4 regions of the Streptomyces fungicidicus genome follow, and region 1 is predicted to be linked to each of the others. Evidence: riboswitches for the same ligand, from Rfam matches in the RefSeq annotation. Region 1 holds a riboswitch; each other region holds the start of a gene.
What was found. A riboswitch is a leader RNA that binds a small molecule or an ion and turns the genes downstream of it on or off. The one in region 1 is predicted to bind cobalamin.
Positions count from the first base shown of each region.

Region 2: linked by a shared signal. The riboswitch ahead of CNQ36_RS08010 (cobalamin biosynthesis protein) and the one ahead of CNQ36_RS01390 (ABC transporter substrate-binding protein) in region 1 are both predicted to bind cobalamin.
Region 3: linked by a shared signal. The riboswitch ahead of CNQ36_RS23810 (ribonucleoside-diphosphate reductase subunit alpha) and the one ahead of CNQ36_RS01390 (ABC transporter substrate-binding protein) in region 1 are both predicted to bind cobalamin.
Region 4: linked by a shared signal. The riboswitch ahead of CNQ36_RS25340 (energy-coupling factor ABC transporter permease) and the one ahead of CNQ36_RS01390 (ABC transporter substrate-binding protein) in region 1 are both predicted to bind cobalamin.

Region 1 is NZ_CP023407.1:338,734-345,973, reverse strand. It holds gene CNQ36_RS01410 (kynureninase) at 1-680, shown strand, start outside; gene exaC (acetaldehyde dehydrogenase ExaC) at 739-2,262, opposite strand; gene CNQ36_RS01400 (GAF domain-containing protein) at 2,365-3,642, opposite strand; gene CNQ36_RS35935 (hypothetical protein) at 3,768-3,932, shown strand; cobalamin riboswitch at 4,269-4,480, shown strand; gene CNQ36_RS01390 (ABC transporter substrate-binding protein) at 4,541-5,593, shown strand; gene CNQ36_RS01385 (FecCD family ABC transporter permease) at 5,590-6,603, shown strand; gene CNQ36_RS01380 (ABC transporter ATP-binding protein) at 6,600-7,240, shown strand, end outside.
Region 2 is NZ_CP023407.1:1,762,741-1,769,980, forward strand. It holds gene CNQ36_RS07985 (hypothetical protein) at 1-177, opposite strand, end outside; gene CNQ36_RS07990 (alpha/beta hydrolase) at 345-1,472, opposite strand; gene CNQ36_RS07995 (class II aldolase/adducin family protein) at 1,550-2,215, opposite strand; gene CNQ36_RS08000 (inorganic phosphate transporter) at 2,477-3,718, shown strand; gene CNQ36_RS08005 (hypothetical protein) at 3,760-3,981, shown strand; cobalamin riboswitch at 4,150-4,291, shown strand; gene CNQ36_RS08010 (cobalamin biosynthesis protein) at 4,414-5,355, shown strand; gene CNQ36_RS08015 (cobyric acid synthase) at 5,352-6,887, shown strand; gene cobN (cobaltochelatase subunit CobN) at 6,884-7,240, shown strand, end outside.
Region 3 is NZ_CP023407.1:5,179,646-5,186,885, forward strand. It holds gene CNQ36_RS23795 (helix-turn-helix domain-containing protein) at 1-855, opposite strand, end outside; gene CNQ36_RS23800 (hypothetical protein) at 949-1,188, shown strand; gene CNQ36_RS23805 (ribonucleotide-diphosphate reductase subunit beta) at 1,219-2,175, opposite strand; gene CNQ36_RS23810 (ribonucleoside-diphosphate reductase subunit alpha) at 2,226-4,592, opposite strand; cobalamin riboswitch at 4,715-4,874, opposite strand; gene CNQ36_RS23815 (GNAT family N-acetyltransferase) at 4,890-5,396, opposite strand; gene mctP (monocarboxylate uptake permease MctP) at 5,474-7,102, opposite strand; gene CNQ36_RS23825 (DUF3311 domain-containing protein) at 7,099-7,240, opposite strand, start outside.
Region 4 is NZ_CP023407.1:5,543,560-5,550,799, forward strand. It holds gene CNQ36_RS25315 (DNA repair ATPase) at 1-2,347, shown strand, start outside; gene CNQ36_RS25320 (SGNH/GDSL hydrolase family protein) at 2,574-3,368, shown strand; gene CNQ36_RS25325 (energy-coupling factor ABC transporter ATP-binding protein) at 3,437-4,273, opposite strand; gene cbiQ (cobalt ECF transporter T component CbiQ) at 4,270-5,019, opposite strand; gene CNQ36_RS25335 (energy-coupling factor ABC transporter substrate-binding protein) at 5,026-5,394, opposite strand; gene CNQ36_RS25340 (energy-coupling factor ABC transporter permease) at 5,391-6,101, opposite strand; cobalamin riboswitch at 6,132-6,312, opposite strand; gene CNQ36_RS25345 (ABC transporter substrate-binding protein) at 6,532-7,240, shown strand, end outside.

The DNA.
Region 1 (7,240 bases):
CCGCGCACGACGCCGGGGCCCTGGCGCTGTGGGATCTGTGCCACGCCGCCGGCGCCCTGCCCCTGGACGTCGACGGCCTGGGCGTGGACCTGGCGGTCGGCTGTGGCTACAAGTTCCTCTCCGGCGGCCCCGGCGCTCCCGCCTTCCTCTACGTCGCCCGACGCCACCACACCACGCTGGAAACCCCGTTGCCGGGCTGGACCGGCCACGCCGATCCCTTCGCCCTGGCCGACTCCTACACACCTGCCCCCGGCATCGCCCGCGCCCGCATCGGCACCCCGCCGATCCTCTCCCTGCTCGCCCTGGAAGCGGCCCTCACCGCCTTCGACGGCGTCGACCTGGCCCGGCTCCGTACCAAGAGCCTGTCGCTGACAGGCTTCTTCCTGCGCTGCGTGGACGCACTCCTGCCCCCTCTGGGCTTCACCCCCGTCACCCCGGCCGAACCCGGCCGCCGCGGCAGTCAGGTCACCCTCCGCCACGCCCACGCCCGCGGTCTGGCCGTCGCCCTCGCGGAGGTCGGGGTCATCGCGGACATGCGCGCGCCCGACCTGCTCCGCTTCGGCGTCAACGCCCTCTACACCAGCCACCGGGACATGCTCACCGCCGCAACGCGCCTGCGCGACCTCGGCGAAAAGGCCGACTACGACCCGGCACCGCCCACCCCGGGTCCGGTGACCTGAACGGGGCGTCGGGTTGCCTGGAGCGCGACGATGCCTCCGGGCAACCCGACTTCAGGCTCTAGAAGAAGCCAAGTTTCCGAGGGCTGTAAGAACAGAGGATGTTCTTCGTCTGCTGGTAGTGGTCCAGCATCATCTTGTGCGTCTCCCGGCCGATCCCGGACTGCTTGTAGCCGCCGAATGCCGCGTGCGCGGGGTAGGCGTGGTAGCAGTTGGTCCAGACGCGGCCCGCCTGGATGGCCCGCCCGGCGCGGTAGGCCGTGTTGATGTCGCGGGTCCACACGCCCGCGCCGAGACCGTACGACGTGTCGTTGGCGATCTTGATCGCGTCGTCGAAGTCGTCGAACGACGCCACGGAGACGACGGGGCCGAAGATCTCCTCCTGGAAGACACGCATGCGGTTGTCGCCCTCGAAGATGGTCGGCCGCACGTAGTAGCCGCCCTTCAAGTCACCGTCGTACTCGGCCCGTTCGCCGCCCGTGAGGACCTTGGCCCCCTCCTGCCGGCCGATGTCGATGTAGGAGAGGATCTTGGCCAGCTGCTCGCTCGACGCCTGCGCGCCGATCATCGTGTCGGTGTCGAGCGGATGCCCGGGCCTGATCAGCTCCGTGCGGGCGACGGCCGCGGCCAGGAAGTCGGGGTAGTTGCCGCGCTGGATCAGCCCGCGGGACGGGCAGGTGCACACCTCGCCCTGGTTCAGCGCGAACATCGTGAACCCCTCGAGGGCCTTGTCCCGCAGGTCGTCGTCCTTCTCCCACACGTCGTCGAAGAAGATGTTCGGCGACTTGCCGCCCAGCTCCAGCGTGACCGGCTTCAGGTTCTCGGCCGCGTACTGCATGATCAGCCGTCCGGTGGACGTCTCCCCGGTGAAGGCCACCTTCGCCACCCGCGGACTGGACGCGAGCGGCTTGCCGGCCTCCGGGCCGAAGCCGTTGACGATGTTCAGCACGCCCGGCGGCAGCAGGTCGGAGACGAGGCTCAGCCAGTAGTGGATGGAGACCGGCGTCTGCTCCGCGGGCTTGAGGACCACCGCGTTGCCCGCGGCGAGGGCGGGCGCCAGCTTCCATGTCGCCATCAGGATGGGGAAGTTCCACGGGATGATCTGGGCGACTACCCCCAGCGGCTCGTGGAAGTGGTAGGCGACGGTGTCGCCGTCGACCTCGCTGAGCGTGCCCTCCTGGGAGCGCACGGCGCCGGCGAAGTAGCGGAAGTGGTCGATGGCCAGCGGGATGTCGGCCGCCAGGGTCTCCCGTACGGGCTTGCCGTTCTCCCAGCTCTCCGCGACCGCCAGGGCCTCCAGATTGGCCTCCATGCGGTCGGCGATCTTCAGCAGGATGTCGGACCGCTCGGACGCCGACCTGCGCCCCCAGCCGGGCGCGGCCGCGTGGGCCGCGTCGAGCGCCGCCTCGACGTCCTCCGCCGTACCGCGTGCCACCTCGGTGAACGGCTGCCCGTTCACCGGACTCGGGTTCTCGAAGTACTGTCCCCTGACCGGAGGCGCGTACTCCCCGCCGATGAAGTGGTCGTAGCGGGGCAGGTAGGAGACGATCGCGCCCTCGCTTCCGGGCGCCGCGTAACGGGTCATGCGGACTGGCCTCCTTCGGCAGCGCCGCCCGCCGTTGGGCAGCTCTGCGCCGGAGCGTAGGGACGCGAACGTTGCAACCACGTTGCGGACCGGCCGGCGCCGCTACCCGTCCTCGCGGCCGGCCCACCCGCCCGGAGCCGCCAGTTCCGCCTCCAGCGCGGCCAGCCGGGCCCGGTGGGACGGCGTGGGCCGGGCCGCGGCCAGCGCCCGCCACACCTCCACGTCGTCCTCGCCCCACGGGGCGTGGACCCAGTCGGCCAGCAGGTCGGGATCCGCGCCCGCGACCAGCGCAGCGCGCAGCCCGTCGGCGAGGCGGCGCCTGAGCCGTACGACCGCCGGCGCCCGGGAGGCGGGCAGCAGCGGGCCGGGGTAGCCGGCCAGGGCGGTGGTGACCGCGCCCGCCGCCAGCCGGCGTTCGACGACGGCCGCGTCGGACTCCAGGGGCAGGGTGAGCCGGTAGGGACGCGACGCGAGCACCCCCGGCCCGAGCACCTGACGCAGCCGGGCCAGCTCGGCGCGCAGCGTCACCGGCGTCACCGACTCGTCCTCGTACAGCGCGCACGCGAGTTCGTCGCCGGTCAGGCCGTCGGGACGCTCGGCCAGCAGGACGAGGATCTCGCTGTGCCGGCGGCTGAGCCGTATCCCGCGGCCCCCCGTCGTCAGCACGGCACGGTCGCGGCCCAGCACCGCCAGTTCGGACCCGCGGGCGGCCGGGCGGCCCGGCGTGAGCAACGCCAGCTGGGACTCCGCCGCACGGGCCACGGCACGCACGAACCCGAGGCTGTGCGGATGCGCGAGGCCGTTGCCGCCGGTGATGTCCACCGCACCGAGCAGCCGCCCCGTGCGGGGGTCGTGCACGGGTGCCGCCGCGCACGTCCACGGCTGCACGCGCCGCACGAAGTGCTCGGCCGCGAACACTTGGACCGGACGGCCGACGGCGACCGCCGTGCCCGGAGCGTTCGTCCCGACCGCGCTCTCCGACCACCGTGCGCCCGGCACGAAGTTCATCCGCCCCGCCTGCCGCAGCGTCGACGCGTGCCCCTCGACCCACAGCAGCCTGCCGCGCGCGTCGCACACCGCCAGCAGATGGCGGCCGTCGGAGGCGAACGTGCCCAGCAACTCCCGGAACAGCGGCATCACATGGGCCAGCGGATGCTCGGCGCGGTAGGTCCCGAGGTCACCGTCCGTCAGTTCGACGTCGGCGGAGCCGTCCGGGTGGACCCCGGCGCGCGCCGAACGCCGCCACGAGTCGGCGACCACGCCGCGCACCGGGCGCGGCACCGTGCCGGCCTCGGTGAAGGTCTCGTGCGCCCGGTGCAGCGCGCGTACGCGCTCGGCAGGGTCGGCTCCTGGCTCCAGGGCCACCCAGGGATCGGTCACCATGGCCTCCCGCGGGGCGATGCGCTGGGGCCCATCGTCGCCCGGCGGGCGCGCGGCGACAACAGTGTGGACGTGCGCGGTGTCCGGCACGGCGCGAGTCGCGGCGCCGGGAGCCCTGCGGAAGAATGGGCGGCGGTCCATCGCCGTCCGCCGGTTCCGGAACGGCCGGGCGGGACACGGTCTCACGGCCCCACGTCACAAGGGAGACGCCCATGTCCTCGAAGAGGCGCCGGAAGAAGAAGGCCCGCCGCAACCACGCGGCCAACCACGGGAAGCGGCCGCAGAGCTGAACGGCCCTTCGCGGGCCCGCGGGCGACGCTTCGCCGCACGCCGGTGCGGCGGGGCGTCGCCCTGTCCCTGCCGTGTACTCGCGGACGGGGACACGTCGTGCACTACGTTCCCGGAACCATGAACGACAGCGTGTACCTGGGCATTGCCGGCAAGGACACCGCACTGGACCGGGGATGGCCGCTGGTGCGCTTCATCCGCGGGGCGCGGCGTCCCGCCTGCCCGGCAGGGCGACTACGTCGTCCGGGGCCTGGGAGTCGATCACTCCTGGTTCGCCGAGGAAAAGTCCGTGGTGCTGACGCCCGGCACGCCCCGCGGCCGGTCCCCACGAGTGATCTTGATAGATTGCGGGGGCCAGTCGTGCCACATCCGAGGCCAGGGAATCCGGTGGGAATCCGGAACTGACGCGCAGCGGTGAGGGGGACGGGCGGGGCACTCGACGCCACTGGGGCGGCGCGGGTCGGCCGAAGGGCCGGCGCACGGCATCCCGGGAAGGCGCTCCGTCCGGACGAACCCGAGTCCGAAGACCTGCTGGCGCCTACCCGCCGTGGGCGGGGAGGTTCTCCGTAGGCCAGGCTCCGCGTTCGAGCCCCGAGTGCAAGGCGTCTCCATGCCCCGTACCCGTACCGCTTCCCGCCGCCGCGTCGCGGCCGCCCTCCTCGCCGCTGCCCTGCCGCTCACCGCGTGCGGCGGCCCCGGTGCCGACGCCGACTCCAACTCGCGCAAGCGGGAAGCTGGTTACCCGCTGACCCTCGACAACTGCGGGCACGAGGTCACCCTGAAGTCGGCGCCCCGGCACGTCGTCTCCCTCAACCAGGGAACCACCGAGATCCTGCTCTCCCTCGGCCTCGCCGACCGCATGGCCGGCACCGCCACCTGGACCGACCCCGTGATGAAGGGCCTGGAGAAGGCCAACGCGTCGGTGCCCCGGCTGGCGGACAACAACCCGTCCTTCGAGAAGGTGCTGGACGCCGGACCCGACTTCGTCACCGCCTCCTTCGTCTCCACCCTCGGCACGGGCGGCGTCGCGAGCCGTGAGCAGTTCGAGAAACTGGGCGTCCCCACGTACGTCTCCCCGTCCGACTGCGCCGCCGGCAAGGACAACGACAGCGGAGGCGACGGCTCGCGCGCCACGGCGCTGACCCTCGAGACCGTCTACGGCGAGATACGCGACCTGGCCCGCACCTTCGGTGTCGAGGAACGCGGCGACGAACTGGTCGCACAGCTGGAACGCCGGGTACGCAAGGCCACCGACGGCCTGGACGCCTCCGGCACCTCCCTCATGTACTGGTTCGCCAACTCCCAGTCGCCCTACCTCGCCGGCTGCTGCGGCGCCCCCGGCGCCATCACCCGCGCCGTCGGCGCGGAGAACGCCTTCGCCGACACCCACGACGAGTGGCCGCAGATCAACTGGGAGACCGTCGCCGACCGCGACCCCGACGTCATCGTCCTCGGCGACCTGACCCGCAAGTCCCAGACCGCCGAGTCCGCCGATGCCAAGATCCGGTTCCTGGAGACCAACCCGGCCACCCGCAACCTCACCGCCGTGCGCGAGAAGCGGTACGTCCGGCTCAGCGGGCAGGCGATGAACCCGTCCCTGCGCACCGTCGAAGGGATCGAACAGGTCGCCGCCGCGCTGCGCGACTTCGGGCTCGCCAAGTGAGCGGCAGGGTCCTGCTGCTCACCGGCGGAGGGCTCGTGGCACTGGCCGTCTCCCTGGCCGTCGCCGTGACCATCGGGCCCGCCGACATCTCCACCGCCGACGTGTGGGCGTCCGTGGCCGGCCACCTCGGCGGCGGCGGGAGCACGCTGCCGCCGCTCAGGGACGGCATCGTGTGGAACCTGCGGATGCCGCGCACCCTGCTGGCCGCCGTGTGCGGAGCGGGGCTCGCGCTGTGCGGCGCGGTCATGCAGTCGCTGCTGCGCAACCCGCTCGCCGACCCCTTCGTCCTCGGTGTGTCCTCCGGAGCCTCAACGGGCGCGGTCGCCGTCGTGGTGCTCGGGGTGGGCGGTGGCACCGTGTCGCTGTCGGCGGGCGCCTTCGCCGGGGCCCTGCTCTCCTTCGCCCTGGTGATGCTGCTCGGTCACAGCCTCGGCGGCGGCATGGACCGGGTGGTGCTGTCCGGTGTCGCCGCCATGCAGCTGTTCTCCGCGCTGACCTCGTTCATCGTGCTGACGTCCGCCGACGCCGAGACCACCAGGGGCGTGCTGTTCTGGCTGCTCGGCTCCCTCACCGGCGCCGACTGGGGCCAGGTGCTGCTGTGCGCGGCGGCCCTCGGCGCCGTCCTGGCCGTCTGCCTCGCCCACGCCACCACACTGGACGCCTTCGCCTTCGGCGAGGAGGCCGCCGCCGGCCTCGGCGTGCACGTCGTCCGAGCCCGCCTGGTGCTGCTGTCCGCCACGGCGCTGCTCACGGCCGTACTGGTCGCCTGCACCGGGGCGATCGGTTTCGTCGGCCTGGTGCTGCCGCACGCCGTCCGCGCGCTCACCGGCTCCGGCCACGCCCGGCTGCTGCCGGTCACCGCGCTGGCCGGAGCCGTGTTCCTGGTGTGGGTCGACACCCTCGCCCGCACCGTCGTCGACCCCCAGGAGGTCCCCGTGGGCGTGGTGACGTCCCTCATCGGCGTCCCGGCCTTCGTCGCCGTGCTGTACCGGGGCCGGAGGAAGACATGACGGACTCCCGCCCGGACGGCGGGCTGCGCGCGGACCGTGTCGCCCGCCGCACCGACGGCCGCCTCATCGTCGACGGCGTCACCCTGTTCCCGCGCACCGGCGAGACCGTCGGCCTGCTCGGCCCCAACGGCTCCGGGAAGTCGACGCTGCTGCGTCTGCTCGCCGGCGTCCTCGCCCCCTCCGCCGGCGTCGTCACGCTCGACGGACGGCCCCTGCCCGAGGTCGGCCGCCGCGCCGCCGCACGCCGTGTCGCCACCGTCGGACAGCACGCCCACACGCAGACCGAACTGACCGTCCGCGACGTCGTCGCCCTCGGCCGTGTCCCGCACCGTCGCCTCTGGGTTCCGGCGTCGGACGCCGACGCCCGCGCCGTCACCGCCGCCCTGGAACGCACCGGCCTGACCGACCGGGCCGCCCAGTCCTGGCACACCCTCTCGGGCGGCGAACGCCAGCGCGCCCAGATCGCCCGCGCCCTCGCCCAGGAACCCCGCGAGCTGCTGCTGGACGAGCCGACCAACCACCTCGACATCCAACACCAGTTGGACCTGCTCGACCTGATCGCCTCGCTGCCCGTCACCACCGTCGTCGCCCTGCACGACCTCAACCTCGCCGCGATGTACTGCGACCGCCTGCTCGT
Region 2 (7,240 bases), 1.4 Mb from region 1:
CGCGGCGGCCAGACCGGAGCGCGCCATTCTGGCCAGCTCCGCCGGTGCCGGCGTGCCCTCCGGGGGGCGGGGCGCGGGGCGGCGCGACCGCCGCTGGTTCATCGCTCTGGGGGCGGCGGCCAGGGGTCGCGGTCGGACGAGTCGAAGCCTGGAGTCGCGCGGGATACGGGACGTCACGGGTGCAGTCTTCCGCGTGACGGTCCGAAAACCCAAACGGAATGTCGGCGGGGGCCGTGGAACGGCCCTCGCCCCGGGCCCGGATGCAGCCGGAGGGAAGGATTCAGGCCACTGGTTCGACGGTAAACGGAATCCCCGGCACCGCCTCCCCCGCCTCCGGGCCGCCGTCACATGAGGGGGGTGAGGAAGCGCCGCAGGATCTCCTCGTAGGAGTGCGGGTCCGCGTTCCACATCGCCGCGTGCGGGGCGCCCCTGACGGTGTGCAGGGTGATGGTGTTCGGGTGGGCGGCGGCCAGCCGGCGGGAGAACCGCCAGGGGGCCACCGTGTCGTCGGGGCCGTGGAAGATCTGGGTGGGCACCGTGATCCGGTTCGTGTGCGCGGCGCCGGGCCTGCGGTCGCCGTACAGGCCGGTGCGGCCCTGGGCGGCGCGCACCGCGAGCGGCAGCAGCGGGGCCGGGGTGCGCCGGGCCGCGGCGAGGGCGCGCAGGGTCGCCTCCCAGTTGAGCACCGGGGAGTCCAGGATCAGACCGGCGACGCGAGCGCGCACCTCGGAGCGGGCGGCGGCGCGCAGCGCCATGGCCGCGCCGGTGGACCAGCCGTAGAGGATCACCTGCCGGGCGCCGGAGTCCACGGCGTGGTGGAGCGCGGCGTCGAGATCGCGCCACTCGGTCTCGCCGAGGTGGTTGAGGCCGTCCGGGGAGCGGGGCGCGCCGGGGTCGCCCCGGTAGGCGGGGGCCAGCACCGGGATGCCGTGGCGGTGCAGGTACGCCATGAGGTTCATGGTGTGTTCCCGGGTGGCGCCGAGGCCGTGGACGGCGATCACCCAGGTGTCCCGGGCCCCGGGGACGAACCACGCGGGCAGCGGTCCGAGTTCGCCGGGGATGTCGAGGGCGGTGCTGTCCAGGCCGAGGGCGGTGCCCGGCTCGCCGGTGTACAGGTTCGGGACGAGCCAGGCGCGGTCGCCGGGCTCCACGGTGCCGTAGGTGACGCGTTCGAGACGGCGTGCCACGGTGTCGGCGGACTCCGGGGCGCCGGCCAGCACGGGTCCGACCACGGCGTGGAACGCGTCACCGGCGAGGCCGTAGGTGCCCGGGCGCAGCGCGGCGAAGTCCCGGGTGAGGCTGATCCGGCCGGCGGCGGTGGCGTGGACGGTGAGTCTGGGCTCGGTGGGGAGGGGGCCGCCCGGGGGCGTCCTGAGGGCGGCGTCGCTGGCGAACCGGCCGGCGGCGACCGCGGCGGCCCCGGCCCCCAGCACGGCGGTGACGGCAGCGGCCGTCGCTCTGACAGTGCGCACGCTCTCCAGTGTCATGTCGGAACGGGTACCCGGCCAGCGGGCGAACGTGCGGGGTGGCGGGCGGGCGGTCCGGGAGCTCAGCCCCGCTGGCCGTAGTCCCGCAGGCGTTCGCCCACCTCCGCCAGCTGCTCCGGGGTCAGCAGACTCGGGGACAGGGCCGGCAGCGAGGACGCGGTCAGCCAGAGGCGGCACATCCACTCCAGCTGGGCCGTGCGGTCGTAGGCCAGGTCGAGCGTGGTGCCGTGGGTGACGGTGCCGTGGTTCTGCAGGAGACAGCCGGTGCGGCCGTCGAGCGCGCGGAGCATGTTCTCGGCCAGCTCGTCGGTGCCGTACGTGGCGTAGCGGGCGACCCGGACGGGTCCGCCGAGCGCCGCGGCCATGTAGTGGATCAGCGGCAGTTCGTCGACGAGCGTGGAGACGGCCGTCGCGTGCACGGCGTGGGTGTGCACGACGGCGCGCGCCCCGGTCGTGCGGTAGACGGCCAGGTGCATGGGCAGCTCGCTGGTGGGGACGAGCGTGCCGAGGACCTGCCGGCCGGTGAGGTCGACACCGGTCACGTCGTCCGGCGTCAGCCGGTCGTACGGCACACCCGACGGCGTGACCAGGACGGTCTCGCCGACCCGCACCGAGACGTTGCCGGAGGTGCCGACCACGAGTCCGTCGGTGACCGTCCGGCGCGCGGCCCCGACGAGTTCCGCCCAGGCGCGCACCTCCTCCCCGCCCGCCCGCCTTCGCTCGGTCATGCCGCGATCCTGCCAGGCGCGGCACGCTTCCGGGTGACGGACGTCTCTTCTGCGGGCCCTCGGCCGGCCGGGAAAGATCCACCGGAGGCGGCCGGGCCCCCGGGCGCCGGGCCGCCCACGGGGACACGGCCCCGGCCCCGCCATCCGGCGGAGCGCCCACCCCCTCTTACGGTCACCACGATGCCCATTCCAGTTCATCTTCCGTTCACCCTGGTTACCTACGTTCGACCAGCCAATGACCTCGAACGATTGCCTGGGTAAATGGAAAGCTTCTCGCTGATCCTCGCGATTGTGGTGGTAACCGCTCTCGCGTTCGATTTCACGAACGGTTTCCACGACACCGCGAACGCGATGGCAACGACCATTTCGACCGGTGCGCTCAAGCCCAAGGTCGCGGTGGCCATGTCCGCCGTGCTGAACCTTGTGGGCGCCTTCCTCTCGGTGGAGGTCGCCAACACGATCTCCAAAGGCCTCGTAGACGAGGCCGGCATCCGTCCCGAGGTCATCTTCGCCGCCTTGGTCGGCGCGATCCTCTGGAACCTCCTGACCTGGCTGGTCGGCCTGCCGTCCAGCTCCTCGCACGCACTGATGGGCGGCCTGATCGGCGCCACCGTCGCCTCCGCCGGCTTCGGCGCGGTGCACGGCGACGTGCTCGTCACCAAGGTCCTGATCCCCGCCATCGCCGCCCCGCTGGTGGCCGGCCTCGCCGCGATGCTCGCGACCCGGCTGACCTACCGCATGGGCAAGAAGGCCAACGGCAAGGCCGCCGAGAAGGGCTACCGCGCCGGACAGATCGCCTCCGCCGGCCTGGTCTCCCTGGCCCACGGCACCAACGACGCCCAGAAGACGATGGGCATCATCACCCTCGCCCTGGTCGCCGGCGGCACCCTCGCCCCCGACTCCGACCCGCCGATGTGGGTCATCCTCTCCGCGGGCATCGCCATCGCGCTCGGCACCTACCTCGGCGGCTGGCGCATCATCCGCACCATGGGCAAGGGCCTCACCGACCTCCAGCCGCAGCAGGGCTTCGCCGCCCAGACCAGTGCCGCGACGGTCATCCTGGCCTCCTCGCACCTCGGCTTCTCCCTCTCCACCACGCATTCCGTTTCCGGTTCCGTGATGGGTGCGGGCCTGGGCCGCAAGGGCGGTGTCGTCCGCTGGTCGACGGCCACCCGGATGTTCGTCGCCTGGGGCCTGACGCTGCCGGCGGCGGCCCTGGTCGCGGCGCTCGCCGAATGGGTCTGCGGCTTCGGCAGCTGGGGCACCGCCGTCGTGGCCGTCTTCCTCGTCTCCTCCAGCGCGGCGATCTGGAAGATCTCCCGGCGCGAGGTCGTCGACCACACCAACGTCAACGACCACGACGTGCCGGGCGAGGAGCCGTCCGGCGTGGTGACGCAGGCGATGGCCGCCGTGAGCCCGCCCCCGGCGGGCGCCGTGACCGAGGAGTTCGCCACGATCCCGGCTCCCGCCGACACGGCACCGCCGGCCAAGACCACCGTCTGACCGCGACCCGGTAGACCCCGGCACGAAGGAAGAAGAGCACCATGAAGATCGACTGGGCGGCCCTCGGTTCCGTCTTCGGCGTCAGCCTCGTGGTCACCGTGGCCCTGGTGGCCCTGTTCACCCTCGGCATCAGCGGCCTGTCCCGCCGCGAGCGGGCCGCCGCGCAGGGCCAGTCCGCGGCCCTGGCGGTCACCGGCGCCTACGCCTGCTTCGCCGCGTGCGCGGCGGCGGTGGCGTACGGCATCTACCTGATCATGGCCTGATCCCTCCCCGGTCACCGCGACCGCGGAAGGTCTCCGTCCCACGGGCGGTGCGGGAGCCCCGGCTCCCGCACCGCCCTTCGGCGTGCGCGCGCCCCGCGGTTCCCCCACCGAAGCCCCTCTGTGGGCCTCGGCACACTTCAGCCTCGCAGGTCAACGGCAAGTTGACGGCCCTTCCGGAGCCGTGGTGGACTGCCTCAGCCAATACGGCGGCAGGAGAGGAAGCCGGTGCGATTCCGGCGCGGTCCCGCCACTGTCACCGGGGTGCAGATGCACCCCGGGAGCCAGGAACTCTCGCCGCCGGTCTCGTCGAACCAGGGCGTGGACACCCTGAGTGAGGACATATCGCCATGCGCGGCTGCCTGTTGAGGTCGACCAGCGAGACACCGCCCCGCTCCGGGGCCGTTCCCTCCGGATCCGTCACCGGCTGAACCCATGGGTGCCGATCGCGTGTTCGCGTACGGCGCCGCCGCCGGCCTCCTCGGCGACCTGCTCCTCGGCGATCCCCGCCGCGGTCATCCGGTCGCCGCTTTCGGACGGGCCGCGGCCGCCGTGGAACGGGTGCTGTGGCGGGACGACCGGGGCCGGGGCGCCGTGCACACCGCCGTGTGCGTCGGCGGGACCGTCGTCCTGGGAAGCCTCGCCGCCCGCTCCGTACGCTCCTCCCCCGCCGCCTCCGCCGCCCTGACCGGCGTCGCCACCTGGGCCGTCGTCGGCGGGACCTCGCTGGCCCGGGAGGCCCGCGCCATCGGGCGGGCGCTGGACGCCGGGGACGTCGAGGCGGCCCGGGCGTGGCTGCCGCACCTGTGCGGCCGCGACCCCCAGGCGCTGGACGCCGACGGGATCGCCCGCGCGGTGGTCGAGTCCGTCGCCGAGAACACCTCCGACGCCGTGGTGGGCGCGCTGGTGTGGGGCGCCGTCGCCGGGGTGCCGGGACTGCTCGGGTTCCGGGCCGTCAACACGCTCGACGCGATGGTCGGCCACAAGTCCCCGCGCCACCTCCGCTACGGCTGGGCCTCCGCCCGCCTCGACGACGTGGCCGGCTGGCCGGGGGCGCGGCTGACCGCCGTGCTCGCCGCGCTCGCGGGCCCCGACCCGCGCGGCGCCGTACGGGCGTGGCGCGCCGACGCCGCGAAGCACCCCAGCCCCAACGCCGGGCCCGTGGAGGCGTCGTTCGCCGGCGCGCTCGGCGTGCGGCTCGGCGGGACCCTCTCCTACGGCGGGCGGGTCGAACACCGGCCCGTCCTCAACGGCGGCGGACGTGCCGTGTCCGTGGCCGACATCGACCGGGCGGTACGGCTCTCGCGGCGGGTCGGCTGGCTCGCGCTCGCGGCCGGTGCCGCCGCGCGGAGGGTGACGAAGGGACGTGCATCGTGAACGGTGGGGGGCTGCTGGTCGCCGGGACCACCTCGGACGCCGGCAAGAGCGTGGTGACCGCCGGGATCTGCCGGTGGCTGGCGCGGCAGGGCGTCAAGGTCGCGCCGTTCAAGGCGCAGAACATGTCGCTGAACTCGTTCGTGACGCGGGAGGGCGCCGAGATCGGGCGGGCGCAGGCCATGCAGGCCCAGGCCTGCCGGGTGGAGCCCACCGCGCTGATGAACCCGGTGCTGCTGAAGCCGGGCGGCGAGCAGTCCAGCCAGGTGGTGCTGATGGGCAGGCCGGTCGGCGAGATGACCGCCCGCGGCTACCACGGCGGACGCCAGCAGCGGCTGCTGGGCACGGTGCTGGACTGTCTGGAGCAGTTGCGGGGCACGTATGACGCGGTGATCTGCGAGGGGGCCGGCAGCCCGGCCGAGATCAACCTGCGGCGCACCGACATCGTGAACATGGGGATCGCCCGGAGCGCCGGGCTTCCCGTCCTCGTCGTCGGCGACATCGACCGGGGCGGCGTCTTCGCCTCCTTCTTCGGTACCGTCGCCCTGCTCTCCCGCACGGACCAGGAGCTGGTCGCCGGGTTCCTGGTGAACAAGTTCCGGGGCGACGTGTCGCTGCTGGAGCCCGGACTGGAGATGCTGCACGGCCTCACCGGGCGCCGGACCTACGGCGTGCTGCCCTTCCGGCACGGGCTCGGCATCGACGAGGAGGACGGGCTCCGGGTGTCGCTGCGCGGCGCCGTCCGCGAGTCGGCGGTGGCCGCCCCGCTCGGCGAGGACGTGCTGCGGGTCGCCGTCTGCGCGGTGCCGCTGATGTCCAACTTCACCGACGTGGACGCGCTGGCCGCCGAACCCGGTGTGGTGGTGCGGTTCGTGGACCGGCCCGAGGAACTCGTCGACGCCGACCTCGTGGTCGTGCCCGGCACCCGCGGGACCGTCCGGGCCCTCGACTGGCTGCGGGAGCGCGGCCTCGCGGACGCCCTGCGGCGACGGGCGGCCGAGGGGCGGCCGGTGCTCGGCATCTGCGGGGGCTACCAGCTCCTCGGGGAGTCCGTCGAGGACGACGTCGAGAGCCGGCGGGGCCGCGTCGACGGGCTCGGCATCCTGCCGGTGCGGGTGCGGTTCGCCCGCGAGAAGACGCTCACCCGCCCCGTCGGCGAGGCGCTCGGCGAGCCCGTCGAGGGATACGAGATCCATTACGGCGTCGCCGAGGTGCTGGGCGGGGAAGTGTTCATCTCCGACGACCGGGGACGCGGCCTGGACGGCTGCCGGGTCGGGAAGACCTGGGGCACGCACTGGCACGGCTCGCTGGAGTCGGACCGCTTCCGGCGGGCCTTCCTGCGCAAGGTGGCCGCCGCCGCGGGACGCCGCTTCGTGCCGGCCCCCGACACCTCGTTCGCCGCGCTGCGCGAGGAGCAGCTCGACCGGCTCGGCGACCTGATCGAACAGCACGCGGACACGGACGCGCTGTGGCGGCTCATCGAGTCCGGCGCGCCGCAAGGACTGCCCTTCATTCCACCGGGAGCACCCGCATGAGCACTGTGTTGTTGTTGTCGACCGCCGACACGGACCTCCTGGCGGCCCGTGCCTCCGGGGCCTCCTACCGGATCGGCAACCCGGCCCGCGTCGACGTCGCGGACGAGCTGCCCGCGCTGCTCGACGGGGCGGACCTCGCCGTCGTACGGCTGCTGGGCGGCAAGCGTGCCTGGGAGGACGGGCTCGCGGCGCTCAGGGCGTCCGGGGTCCCGGCGGTGCTGCTCGGCGGCGAGACCGTGCCGGACGCGGAGCTGATGGCCGAGTCGACGGTGCCGGCCGGAGTGGTGGCGGAGGCGCTGCGCTACCTCGTCGAGGGCGGCCCGGAGAACCTGACCGAGCTGGCCCGGTTCCTC
Region 3 (7,240 bases), 4.8 Mb from region 1:
GCCCGCGACCGCGTCCACCGTCTCGTCCGTCGCCTCCAGCAGGTGCTGGGCCAGCAGCACCCGCTGACGCAGGATCCAGCGGTAGGGAGTGGTGCCGGTCTCCTGCTGGAAGCGGCGGGCGAAGGTGCGCGGGGACATGTGGGCGCGGGCGGCGAGCTGTTCGACGGTGGTCTCCTCGTCGAGGTGCCGCTCCATCCACACCAGCACCCCGGAGACGGTGTCGCCCCCGGACACCGGCAGCGGGCGCTCGATGTACTGGGCCTGCCCGCCGTCGCGGTGCGGGGGCACCACCATGCGGCGGGCGATCCTGTTGGCCACCTCCGGGCCCTGCTCCTTGCGCACCAGGTGCAGACAGGCGTCGATGCCGGCGGCGGTGCCCGCGGAGGTGATCACCGGGTCCTCGTCGACGTACAGCACATCGGGTTCCACGGTCAGATGGGGGTACTGCCTGGTCAGCTCCTCCGCGTGCTTCCAGTGGGCGGCGGCGCGCCGCCCGTCGAGAAGTCCGGCGGCGGCCAGCACGAACACCCCGGAGCAGACGCTGAGCACCCGCGCGCCCCGGTCCACGCCCCGGCGCAGGGCGTCCAGCATCCCGGGCGGGAACTCCCGGGAGGTGTAGGCGGCGCCGGCGGGCACGGCGATGAGGTCCGCCGTCTCCAGACGCTCCAGACCGTGGGCGACCTGGAGGGAGAAGCCGTTGATGGTGCGCACCGCGGGGCCGTCGGCCGAGGCGACGGCGAAGTCGTAGACCGGCAGCCCGTCGTCGCTGCGGTCGACGCCGAACACCTCGCAGACGACGCCGAGTTCGAAGGGGTTCACACCGTCGAGGAGGACGGCGGCCACATTCCGGAGCATGGCCCCAGTCTGCCGTGCGGTTGGCAGTAAGTCGAGGGTGTGCGGCAGTACTGCCACTCCCGGTAAGGGGTGTAGAGCGGGACAGTGGTGTCCATGGATACGACGCAGAGTGAAGCACTGACCGCGATGGTGGCCGTGATCGGCCTGTTCCTGTTCATGACCCTGCCGGCCCTGATCGGCATCGCCCACGAGCGGCGGACCGACCGGCAGATCCGGCGGGCCGAGGCGGCGAACGCCGCCGCCGAACGCGGCGACGCGCCGGCCGCGACGCGTCCGGCCGGCGGCCGTCCGGCGAAGGGGGCCGCCCCGCGTCGCACCGCTCGCGCGGCGTGACGGCGGGGCGGCCCCCGGGACCGTCCCGGCCTAGAAGTCCTCGTCCAGGTCGACCGTGCCCTCCACGGCGACCTGGTACGCGGACGGCCGGCGCTCGAAGAAGTTGGTCAGCTCCTGGACGCCCTGGAGCTCCATGAAGGAGAACGGGTTCTCCGAGCCGTACACCGGAGCGAAGCCCAGCCGCACCAGCCGCTGGTCGGCGACGCACTCCAGGTACTGGCGCATCGACTCGGTGTTCATCCCCGGCAGCCCGTCACCGCACAGGTCCCGCGCGAACTGCAGCTCCGCCTCGACGGCCTCCCGCAGCATGGCGGTGACCTGCTGCCCGAGCTGCTCGTCGAACAGCTCCGGCTCCTCCTTGCGCACGGTGTCGACCACGTCGAAGGCGAAGGACATGTGCATCGTCTCGTCGCGGAACACCCAGTTGGTGCCGGTCGCCAGACCGTGCAGCAGGCCCCGGCCGCGGAACCAGTAGACGTAGGCGAAGGCGCCGTAGAAGAACAGCCCCTCGATGCACGCCGCGAAGCAGATCAGGTTGAGCAGGAAGCGGCGGCGGTCGGCCTGGGTCTCCAGCCGGTCGAGCTTCTCCACCGAGTCCATCCACCGGAAGCAGAACTCGGCCTTCTCCCGGATGGACGGGATGTTCTCCACGGCCGCGAAGGCCGCCGCCCGGTCGTCCGGGTCGGGCAGATAGGTGTCGAGGAGCGTCAGATAGAACTGGACGTGCACGGCCTCCTCGAACAGCTGCCGCGACAGGTACAGCCGCGCCTCGGGGGAGTTGATGTGCTTGTAGAGCGTCAGCACCAGGTTGTTCGCCACGATCGAGTCGCCCGTCGCGAAGAACGCGACCAGCCGCCCGATCAGGTGCTGCTCCTCCGGGCTGAGCTTCGCGAGGTCGGCGACGTCCGAGTGAAGGTCGACCTCCTCCACGTGCCAGGTGTTCTTGATCGCGTCCCGGTAGCGCTCGTAGAAGTCGGGGTAGCGCATGGGGCGGAGAGTCAGCTCGAAGCCGGGGTCGAGCAGGTTCTTCGTGGTCTTCACTGGCAGGCCTCGCAGGACTCGGGGTTTTCCAGGGAGCAGGCGACCGCTTCGGGGTCCGGGCCGGCCTGCACGGGGACGGTGGTGCGGGCCGCGGCCCGGGCGATCCGCGTCGCCGGGCGGGAACGCAGGTAGTACGTGGTCTTCAGGCCCTGCTTCCAGGCATGGACGTACATCGAGGAGAGCTTCCCGATGGTCGGCGTCTCCAGGAACAGGTTCAGCGACTGGGCCTGGTCGAGGAACGGGGTGCGGGCGGCGGCCATGTCGATCAGACCGCGCTGCGGGATCTCCCACGCCGTGCGGTACAGCCGCCGCACGTCCTCGGGGATCCACGCGAAGTCCTGCACCGAGCCGCCCGCCTCGCGCAGCGCCTCACGGGTGCGCGCGTCCCACACGCCCAGCCGCTTCAGGTCCTCCACCAGATACGAGTTGACCTGGAGGAACTCCCCGGACAGCGTCTCGCGCTTGAACAGGTTGGACACCTGCGGCTCGATGCACTCGTACACGCCGGCGATGGACGCGATGGTGGCGGTGGGCGCGATCGCGAGGAGCAGCGAGTTGCGCATCCCGACGGCCGCGATCCGCGCCCGCAGCGCCGCCCAGCGCTCCGGCCAGGTGAGCTCCGTGTCGTAGTGGTCGGGGTGCAGCACGCCCCGGGCCGTACGGGTCTTCTCCCAGGCGGGCAGCGGACCGCTTCGCTCGGCGAGGTCCGCGGAGGTCTCGTACGCGGCGAGCATGATCCGCTCCGCGATCCGGGTGGACAGGGCCTTCGCCTCGGGCGAGTCGAAGGGCAGCCGCAGCCGGAAGAGGACGTCCTGCAGGCCCATCGCGCCCAGACCCACCGGGCGCCAGCGGGCGTTGGAGCGGCCCGCCTGCTCGGTCGGGTAGTAGTTGATGTCCACGACCCGGTCGAGGAAGGTGACGGCCGTGCGGACGGTCTCGTCCAGCCGCTCCCAGTCGAGGTCGCCGGCGGCCTGGTCGACGAACGCGCCGAGGTTGACCGACCCCAGGTTGCAGACCGCGGTCTCCCCGTCGTCGGTGACCTCGAGGATCTCCGTGCACAGGTTGGACGAGTGGACGACGTGGCCCGGCTCGGCGGTCTGGTTGGCGGTGCGGTTGGCGGTGTCCTTGAAGGTCATCCAGCCGTTGCCGGTCTGCGCCAGGGTGCGCATCATCCGGCCGTACAGCTCGCGGGCCGGAAGCGTCCTGCGGGCCAGGCCCTGCGCCTCCGCGGCCCGGTACGCCGCGTCGAACTCCTCGCCCCACAGGTCGACCAGGCCGGGCACGTCGGCCGGGGAGAACAGCGACCACGGCGCGTCGGCGTCCACCCGGCGCATGAACTCGTCCGGCACCCAGTGCGCGAGGTTCAGGTTGTGCGTACGGCGGGCGTCCTCGCCGGTGTTGTCGCGCAGCTCCAGGAACTCCTCGATGTCGGCGTGCCAGGTCTCCAGGTAGACCGCCGCCGCGCCCTTGCGCCGGCCGCCCTGGTTCACGGCGGCGACCGAGGCGTCCAGCGTCTTCAGGAACGGGACGATGCCGTTGGAGTGCCCGTTGGTGCCGCGGATCAGCGAACCCCGGGCGCGGATCCGGGAGTAGGACAGGCCGATGCCGCCGGCGTGCTTCGAGAGGCGGGCGACCTGGTGGTAGCGGTCGTAGATCGAGTCCAGTTCGTCCAGGGGGGAGTCCAGGAGGTAGCAGGACGACATCTGCGGGTGCCGGGTGCCGGAGTTGAACAGGGCGGGGGAGGAGGGCAGGTAGTCCAGGCGGCTCATCAGCCCGTACAGCGCGGCGACCTCGTCCACCGACCGCGCGCCGTCGTCCTCCGCGAGACCGGCGGCGACCCGCAGCAGGAAGTGCTGGGGCGTCTCCACCACCTTGCGGGTGACCGGGTGGCGCAGCAGGTAGCGGCTGTGCAGGGTCCGCAGGCCGAAGTAGCCGAAGCGGTCGTCGGCCCGGGTGTCGACCAGCGCGTCGAGACGCTCGGCGTGCAGCCGGACGAACGCGGCGGTCCGGTCGGCGATCAGACCCTCGCGGTGTCCGGTCGCCACGGAGCCGGTGAACGAGGTGACGCCCTGCGAGGCGGCCTCGGCGCGGATGCCGATGGTCAGCAGCCGGGCGGCGAGCCGGGAGTAGGCCGGGTCCTCGGAGATGAGACCGGCCGCGGCCTCGGTGGCGAGTTCCCGCAGCTCCGCCTCGTCGGCACGGGCCGACCGCCCGCGCAGCGCCGCGGCGGCGACCCGGCCGGGGTCGGCGTCGGGCAGGTCGGCGGTCAGCTCGGTCAGGGTCCGCAGCAGCGCGGCACCGGGGCCGTCGCTCTCCGGGGTCACGTCGACCGCTGAAGCCGGATCGGCTGGCGCGATGGTCACGTGGGGCTCTCCCTCGCTCGGCACGGGGCCTCGAAGAGCGCAGGGGGCAGTACACGAGCGCACACGGCCTCGCGTCCACCGGCCCATTCCGCGAGGCCCGGACGTCAGACACCCGGACCGGACGGCCGGGCGCACTGTCGGCAGGTCCTCGGACTGACGCCCATGCACGCGGGCATGGGTACACCGTTGCGGGACAGTTCCGGACTCACACCGGATTCCCCTGCGGCGACAGCGAGCATGAGCATACATCTTGTGCCGGGTGCCGCCAGCAACCCCATATGTTGTGTCGCGGACGTGTCAGAGCGTCAACTCATAAGTGAGCAGAGTGATGTCGTCCAGCTCCGGCAGGGGGTTCCAGTCGCGCTCCGGGCTGCGGGTGAAACCCAGCCGTTCGTAGAGGCGGTGGGCCGAGCGCATGGTGCGCTGCGTCGACAGCACGACCCGGACACAGCCCTCGACGGACCGCGCCCGGCCGAGGCAGGCGCGCACCAGGGCCTCCCCGGCACCGCGGCCCCGGGCCGCGCGGGCCACCGCGAGCATCCGGATCTCCGCCTCACCCGGCCCCGCTATGTCGGCCATCGGCCCGCCGGCCGGCACGAAGGTGACGCCGCCCAGCAGCGCGCCGTTCTCCACGGCGACCAGCACCTCGGCGGCGGCCGCCCGTTTCGCCACGTCCCTCAGCTCACCGAGGTACGCGTCGCTCTCCCCGAAGTCGAGGAGGCCGTCCCGCAGGTAGGCCCCCGCGGTGATCTCACCGAGTTCCCCGTGCTCGCCGGGTTCCACCGGCCGGATGACGATGTCCATGAGGGGGAGTGTGCCGGACGGGGACGGCAGCGGGCCGCCGGATTTCTCCGGCGGCCCGCTGCTTGGTGCGTACGGCGTCAGTGCGAGCTGCCCGCCGTGGCCGGCGGGAGCTCCACCTGGACACCGGGGTCGCCCGCGTCCGCCGTGTAGTCCTGCGGCTTGGTCTCGTCGACGCCGTCGGGCGCCTTCACGGCCCGCATCACGAAGGTCAGCACGACCGTGACCAGGACGTTGATCACGAAGGCGGTGAGACCGATGTAGCCGATCTCGCCGATGCCCGGGATCTCCTTCGACGACCCGCCGAAGTGCTTCTGGGTGGGCGAGGCCACCCCGTACGCGGCGACCGTGCCGTAGACCATGCCGACCGCCCAGCCGCCGATCAGCGCCCAGCGGTGGAACCAGCGGGTGAACAGGCCGCCCACCAGCGCCGGGAACGTCTGCAGGATCCAGATGCCGCCCAGCAGCTGGAAGTTGATCGCGACCGTCTTGTCCATGGTCAGGACGAAGACCAGCGCGCCCACCTTCACCAGCAGGGACACGATCTTGGAGACCTGGGTCTCCTGCTTCGGTGTCGCGTCCGGCTTGAGGAAGTCCTTGTAGATGTTGCGGGTGAACAGGTTCGCCGCCGCGATCGACATGATCGCCGCCGGCACCAGCGCGCCGATGCCGATCGCCGCGAAGGCCACGCCCGCGAACCAGTCGGGGAACATGTTCTCGAACAGCTGGGGGATCGCCAGCTGACCGTTGCTGACCTTGACCCCGGCCGCGATCGCCATGAAGCCGAGCAGCGCCAGCAGGCCCAGCATCAGCGAGTACAGCGGCAGGATCGTGGTGTTGCGGCGGATCACCTCACGGCTGCGCGAGGACAGCGTCGCGGTGATCGAGTGCGGGTACATGAACAGCGCGAGCGCCGAGCCGAGCGCCAGCGTGGCGTACGTCCACTGGCCAGCCTCGCCCGGCACCGTCGCGCCGCGCGGCGCGCCCGTGGCCGGGTTGGTCTCGCTGTACGCCTCGCTCGCCCTGGCGAAGATCTCGTCGAAGCCGCCCAGCTTGATCGGGATGTAGATGATCGCCACCGCGATCACCAGGTAGATCAGCGTGTCCTTGACGAATGCGATCAGCGCGGGGGCCCGCAGACCGGACGAGTACGTGTACGCCGCCAGCACACCGAAGGCGATCAGCAGCGGCAGGTCCTTGATGAACCAGTTGGTGTCCTCGCCGCCGCCGACGCCCATCACGTCCAGCACCGCCTGGATGCCGACCAGCTGGAGCGCGATGTACGGCATCGTAGCCAGGATGCCGGTGACCGCGACGGCCAGCGACAGCCCCTTCGAGCCGAACCGGCCGCGCACGAAGTCCGACGTCGTCACATAGCCGTGCTTGTGCGACACCGACCAGAGCCGGGGCAGGAAGGTGAAGATCAGCGGGTACACCAGGATCGTGTACGGCACCGCGAAGAAGCCCGCCGCGCCCGCCGCGTAGATCGCCGCCGGCACGGCCACGAAGGTGTACGCGGTGTACAGGTCGCCGCCCAGCAGGAACCAGGTGACCCAGGTCCCGAAGGACCGCCCGCCCAGACCCCACTCGTCGAGGCTGTGCTCGTTCTCGGCCTTGCGCCACCGCGAGGCCATGAAGCCCATCGCCGTGACCAGCAGGAAGAAGAAGATGAAGACGGCGAGTGCCACGCCGTTCACGCCGTCGTTCACTGCGACGCACCGCCCTTCGCGGCGGAGCGGGCGCGCTGGTCACGCTGCCACAGCTTGTACGCGATCATGGTCAGCGCGGTGGACAGCAGCACCCACAGCATCTGGTACCAGTAGAAGAACGGGATGCCGATGAACACC
Region 4 (7,240 bases), 5.2 Mb from region 1:
CACCGACCTCTACGCCGACGGCGGCCGCGCCATCCGCCTCGGCGACCACCGGTTCGCCGTCAGCACCCAGCCCCTGGACCTCACCGTCGTCCCGCACGGCGACGGCCTCGCGCTCGCCCTCACCGGCACCGACTTCCGCACCCCCGTCACCGACCCCGCGCTCCTCGCCGACCGCCCCCTGTGGAACCGGCACCTGCCGTCCGAGTCGCCCGGGGTCTACCGCGCCGAACACCTCGCCGCCCGTCTGCTGCACCAGCCCGGCCCGGCCGCCCTGACCGCCGCCGGCGACCTCGCCGGCCTGGTCCGGCGGGCCGCCGAGGAGGCGTACGACGAAGGGTACGAACGAGGCGTCCACGACCACGACGCCACCGCGATCCTCACCGCCCTGCTGCCCCTGTACGACGGTGCCGGACTGCTGCGCCACGCACCCGGCGCCCGCGCCCACGCCCTGCTGTACTGGGCGCACGGCACCACGGCGGAGGAGCGCGCCGACCTCACCCGCCGAGCCCGCTCCCTCGCACGGGTCCGCGACGCCTTCGGACCGCCGCCCGCCCTCGACGCGCTGCGCTCCGAGCTCTCCCGCGCGGTACGGGACTGGGACGAGGACACAGCCGTCAGCCCGGAGTCCTGCGCCGCCTACCTCCTCGACGAACTGACCGGCGAAGCCGAGGGCTTCGTCATCAGCGCCCGCACCCGCACCCTGCTCGACACCTTCCGCCGTACGGTCGCCGGCGAGGCCTACGACGACGACCTCCCCGCCCTCGCCGGCCTCGGCGCCCGCCGCCAGTTGGTCGAGGCCTGGCTGACCGCGTACGCCGCCGCCACCGGCGACCGGGTGACCGCCGGCGACCTCGCGGAGGCCGTGGCCGCCGAACTCTGCCCGGACGTGCCCCGCCACACCTGTGACGCCCCGCTGACCGTCACGGTGGGGGATCTGCTCGGCACCCACCCCCGGATCACCGACCGCTCCCTCACCCTGCGCCTGGACGAGTTCCTGGCCCGCACCGAGGAGTTCCGGGAGCGGGACGTGCCCGCCTTCCGCGCCTTCCAGCGCCGCCGCACCACCCTCGTGTCCGCGGAGCGCGCCCGGCTACGGCTGGACGACCACCGGCCGCGCGTGATGTCGTCGTTCGTCCGCAACCGGCTGGTCGACGAGGTCTATCTGCCGCTGGTCGGCGACAGCCTCGCCAAACAACTCGGCACCACCGGTGAGTCCGGCCGCACCGGCACCGGCGGCCTGCTGCTGCTCGTCTCCCCGCCCGGCTACGGCAAGACGACCCTCATGGAGTACGTCGCCGACCGTCTCGGACTGGTCCTGGTGAAGGTCAGCGGTCCCGCCCTGGGCCACACGGTCACCTCGCTCGACCCGGCCGAGGCGCCGAACGCCACCGCCCGCCAGGAGATCGACAAGATCAACTTCGCGCTGGCGGCCGGCAACAACGTCCTCCTCCACCTCGACGACATCCAGCACACCTCGCCCGAACTGCTGCAGAAGTTCATCCCCTTGTGCGACGCCACGCGCCGGGTGGAGGGCGTGTGGGAGGGCGAGCCGCGCACCTACGACCTGCGCGGCAAGCGGTTCGCGGTCTGCATGGCCGGCAACCCGTACACCGAGTCCGGCGAGGTCTTCCAGGTGCCCGACATGCTCGCCAACCGCGCGGACGTGTGGAACCTCGGCGACGTCCTCACCGGCAAGGAGGACGTGTTCGCGCTCAGCTTCCTGGAGAACGCGCTCACCGCCAACCCGGTGCTCGCCCCGCTCGCCGGACGCGACCGCGCCGACCTGGACCTCCTGATCCGCCTGGCCGGCGACGACCCCACCGCCCGCGCGGACCGGCTCGTCCACCCCTACGCCCCCACCGAACTCGACCGTGTCCTGGCCGTGCTGCGCCATCTGCTCACCGCCCGCCGCACGGTACTCGCCGTCAACGCGGCCTACATCGCCTCCGCCGCCCAGTCCGAGGACACCCGTACCGAGCCGCCGTTCCGGCTCCAGGGCTCCTACCGCAACATGAACAAGATCGCCCAGCGGATCCAGCCCGTGATGAACGCCGCCGAGCTGACCGCCGTCGTCGACGACCACTACACGGCGGAGGCCCAGACCCTCACCACGGGCGCCGAGGCGAACCTGCTGAAACTCGCCGAACTGCGCGGCACCCTCACCCCCGCCCGGGCGGCCCGCTGGGCGGAGGTGAAGTCCGCCCACGTCCGCACCGCCCAGGACGACCCACTGCCCCGCGCGGTGGCGGCCCTGACCCTCCTGGCCGACCGCATCGCGGCGGTGGAGGCGGCCCTCACCCGCGCCACCGGTCCCCGCCGCCTCCCGGCCGGCCCCGAGGACCGGTGAACGAGCACCCCGCGTCCTGACGCGGGGGTGCCACAGCCCGGAAATTGCCTGTTCCGGCGGTGGCCGGAGGTTTATTGACGCGCGTAGCGGATGCGCCCGAATCAGTATTCAGGTCATTACGGAAGACTTCCCGCGCGGGTGTTACTGAGCGGTATCGAGGCCTGCTACAACCCTTCTTGCATCCTCAACCACCGCTGCGACTCTCGCGTGCGAAGGGCGGACACACGTGTCAGCACGTTCCCTCAGGGCATCCCTCGTCACCCTCATCCTGGGTGCCGCGACCGTTCTCGGCCTGGCGCAACCCGCCTCGGCCGCGGGCGACAACTACGTGGCCCTCGGCGACTCCTACTCCTCCGGAGTGGGCGCCGGGAGCTACACCTCCGAAAGCGGCGCCTGCCAGCGCAGCACCAAGGCGTATCCGCAACTCTGGGCGAGCGCCAACGCCCCGTCGTCGTTCAAGTTCGTCGCCTGCTCCGGCGCGACGACGTCGAGCGTGTCGTCGGGTCAGCTGGGCTCCCTGAGCTCGGCGACCACCCTGGTCAGCGTCACCGCGGGCGGCAACGACGTCGGCTTCGCGGACGTCATGCAGACCTGTGTGCTGCAGAGCGAGGCCACCTGCGTCTCCCGGGTCAACACCGCGGTCTCGCAGATCCAGAACTCCCTGCCGGGCAAGCTCGACTCGCTGTACTCCGGCATCCGCTCGCGGTCGCCGCAGGCGCACGTGGTGGTGCTGGGCTACCCGCGCTTCTACAAGCTGTCGGGCACGTGCATCGCGGGCCTCACCGAGACCGAGCGCGGCGCGATCAACGACGCCTCGAACGTGCTCAACGGGGTGCTCGCCAAGCGGGCGGCCAACGCCGGGTTCACCTTCTCGTCGGTGGTGGACGAGTTCACCGGGCACGAACTCTGCTCGGGCGACGCCTGGCTGCACAGCGTGACGATCCCGGTCAGCAACTCCTACCACCCGAAGGCCGTCGGCCAGTCGAGCGGCTATCTGCCGGCCTTCCGCTCCGTGGCCTAGCGCACCGCACCGGTCGCGGGGACACTCTCCCGGGGTGTTCCCGCGACCGGCGCACGCGTGAAGGGACTTCAGCCGTCCGCCAGGGCGGCCGCCAGCTCCTCCGGGGTGCGCGGACCGGGGTCGCCGTCCGCGAGCAGCCCGTGGGAACGCAGCAGCCGGGCGACCGTGAGGCCCCACGGCAGCCGCAGCCCCGCCGCCGCGAGCAGCTCCGTGCGGGCGAGCATCCCGGCGACGGGACCGGTACTCACCCCCGAAGGGGTGAGCAGCGCCGCGTCGTCGGCCCAGCGCAGGGCGAGGTCCACGTCGTGGGTGGCCATGACGACCGTGGTGCCGTTCCGGCGCAGCCCGTCGAGCGTGGCGAGCAGGCGTTCCTGGCCGTCGGGGTCGAGGCCGGCCGTCGGCTCGTCCAGGATCAGGACCCGGGGCCGCATGGCGACCGCGCCGGCGATCGCCGTCCGCTTGCGCTGCCCGTAGGAGAGCAGGTGCGTGGGACGGTCGGCGAGCGCGGTGATGTCCAGCGCGGCGAGCGACTCCGCGACCCGGGCGCGTACCTCCGGGTCGGGCAGGCCGAGGTTCAGCGGGCCGAACGACACGTCCTGGCCCACCGACGCGGCGAACAACTGGTCGTCGGGATCCTGCACCACCAGCTGCACGGTGGTGCGCAACGCCGTCAGCCCCTTGCGGTCGTACCGCACCGCCCGGCCCTCGACCGTCAACTCCCCTTTCCTCGGGCGCAGTCCGCCACTGAGCAGCCGCATCAGCGTCGTCTTGCCGCTGCCGTTGCGCCCCAGCAGCGCCAGCGCGCGTCCCTCGCGCACCTCGAAGTCGAGCCCGCTGAACACGGGCGGACCGTCTGCGTACGCGAACGACGCGCCCCGCAGGGCGACCAGTACGGACCCGCTCACCACAGTGGCCTTTCCAGTACGAGGGTGAGGGCGGCCAGCGCCGCCAGGAGCAGCACGCTCGCGGCCGTGAACGGAACCGAGACGCGGGCCTCGGGCACCAGGACGCGCAGGGTGCCGTCGTAGCCGCGTCCGGCGAGCCCGGTCTGCAGCCGCGCCGCCCGGTCGAAGGACCGGACGAACGCGGTCGCGCCGAGCCCGCCGAGGGACCGCCAGGCCGCCGCCCGGGTGGTGTGCCCGAGCCGGGCCGCCTGCGCCTCGCGGACCCGGCGGACCGAGTCCAGCAGCAGGAAGCTCATCCGGTACGTCACCAGCGCCACGTCCACCAGCGGCGCGGGCACCCCGGCGCGCACCAGACGCGGCAGCAGGTCCGACATCGGGGTGGTGAAGGCGAACAGCAGCACGCCCAGCGAGGCCGCCGACGTGCGCAGCAGCAACTCCCCGGCGCGCAGCGGCCCGCCCTCGGCCGGTGACACGAACCCGTCCGGTCCGCCCACCTGAACCAGCAGCGTCAGCGCCCCGGTGACGCAGAAGCCCAGCGGCACCCGGTAGGCCCGCCACAGCCGCAGGGCCGGCACGCCCGCCGGGCCGAGCAGCACCGCGAGCGCCGTCACCAGGACCAATGCCGCGCCCGGCCAGGGCGGCAGCGAGATCGCGAGCACGGTGAGGCCCAGCCCCAGAACGGCCTTGTCCACGGGATGACGGCGGCGCCAGCGACTGCTGTGCGCCGCCGCGTCGATCGGCAGCACGGGCCGTCAGATCCGTGGCCGCGGGGAGCCGGCCCCGTCACCGCGGTCCGCCTCGGCCCGCAGCCGCTCCAAGGCCCGCGTCTCGCCCTGCCGCCGTCCGCGCCGCAGCCCGAAGTAGTAGGCGATCACGCCCGCGCCGAGCGCCGCCTGCAGGGCGAACAGCGCCGACTCGATCTCACCGGACGGTGGTTCGTACAGGGGCGAGAACCAGGGCTCGTAGTCCGGGTCGATCTCGGTGATCGCCGTCTCCGCCTCGGCGTCCGCGCCCGCGAACGGCTCCTCCTTGTGGTCGCCGAGCCCGAACACCAGCGGGATCACCGCGAGCGCGGCCACCAGCGCCAGCAGCAGCGTGTTGATCTTCGCGTTGCGGCTCATCGCGTCACCGCCTCCGCCGGGTCGGCCGTCTTCCGCCCGGCCACCGAGGTCACCAGCACCCCGAGCCGCGTCAGCTCACCCCTGCTCGACTGCACCAGCATGCGCATCACCAGCACGGTCAGCAGCCCCTCGCTCACCGCCAGCGGGATCTGCGTCACGGCGAAGATGGAGCCGAACTTGCCCAGCGCGCCCAGGAATCCGCCGGCCGGGTCGGGGAACGCGAGCGCGAGCTGCACGCTCGTCACGCAGTACGTCGACAGGTCGGCGGCGAACGCGCCGGAGAACACCGCGACCATCAGCGGCACTCCGTACCGGCGCAGCAGCCGGTAGACGCCGTAGCCGGCCCACGGCCCGACGACCGCCATCGAGAAGACGTTGGCGCCCAGCGTGGTCAGCCCGCCGTGGGCGAGCAGCAGCGCCTGGAACAGCAGTGTGATGGTGCCCAGCACCGCCATCACCGGCGGCCGGAACAGGATCGCGCCCAGCCCCGTGCCGGTGGGGTGGGAGCAACTCCCCGTCACCGACGGGAGTTTCAGCGCGGACAGGACGAAGGTGAACGCTCCCGAAGCGCCGAGCAGCAGCGTGCTCTCGGGATGTTCCCTGACTTCACGGATGAGCGACCGGGCTCCGTGGACGACGAACGGCGCCGACGCGACGCCCCAGGCGACCGCGTGCACCGGTGGCAGAAAACCCTCGGCTATGTGCATGGCTCAGCAGACCCTCTCCAGCACCTCGTGGATGGTTGACGCGCCTTGGCCGGTCTCCTGGCTGACGGGTACCACCGCCCGTGCTCCGCCTTCCCGGGTCCTAGAACCCAGTGGCTGCCCGTGAGGGCTGGAGCCGGACTTCCCGATCACAGTGGCGAGGGCCGCACCGGTATCGCACCGATTTCCCGTCACCAAGGCGTGGCGACAGTAGTGCCCGTTCCGGTCCGGTGACAAGCGGCCACGGGGGGCGCGCGGACGGCGCTCGCGGGCTCGGGTCCCGGCGCACACCTGCGCACTTGACACGAGGGGCGCCGACGGCAGGGGCGGGGAGTGAGGGGCCGGTGTCCTGGGCAGTGTCTTGCTGCAATTAATATGCAACAACTGTTTTCAGGCAACAGGTCATTCTCAGGCAACAGGGGTGTGAGGTCCGATGACGACCCGACGAATACGGGGTGCCGCCGCCGCGGTCGCGATGGCCGGCGCGGTGGCCGCCTGCTCGGCGCCGGGCAGCGGCGGCGCGGACGGCGCGGCGTCCGCCGACTCCGTGGTGATCGGCGTCCCGACCGAACCGGACACCCTCAGCCCGCTCCTCGGCTACGGCAAGGACGGCAACTCCAAGATCTTCGACGGACTCCTCGCCCGCGACGCCGGCATGGAACTGAAGCCCGCCCTGGCCAAGGCGCTCCCCGAGATCACCGACGGCGGCCGCACCTACACGTACACCCTGCGCGACGGCGTGAGGTTCAGCGACGGCGAGCCGCTGACCGCCGACGACGTGGTCTTCACGTACCGCACGGTGCTGGACGACAAGACCAACAACACCGCCAAGAGCGAACTGGCCGCCGTCGAGGAGGTGCGGGCGGACGGCGACGACAAGGTCGTCTTCACCCTCGCCCACCCCTACGCGGCCTTCGCCGCCCGCACCGTGCTGCCCGTCGTCCCCGAGCACGTCGCCGGCGGACAGGACCCCAACACCGGCTCCTTCAACACCAGACCGGTCGGCACCGGACCGTACGTCCTCACCGGCTGGAGCAAGGGCGAGAAGCTCACCTTCAAGGCCAATCCGGACTACTGGGGCGGCGAGCCCAAGGTGAAAAAGCTCACCATGGCGATCATCGCCGACGACGACGTCCGCGCCA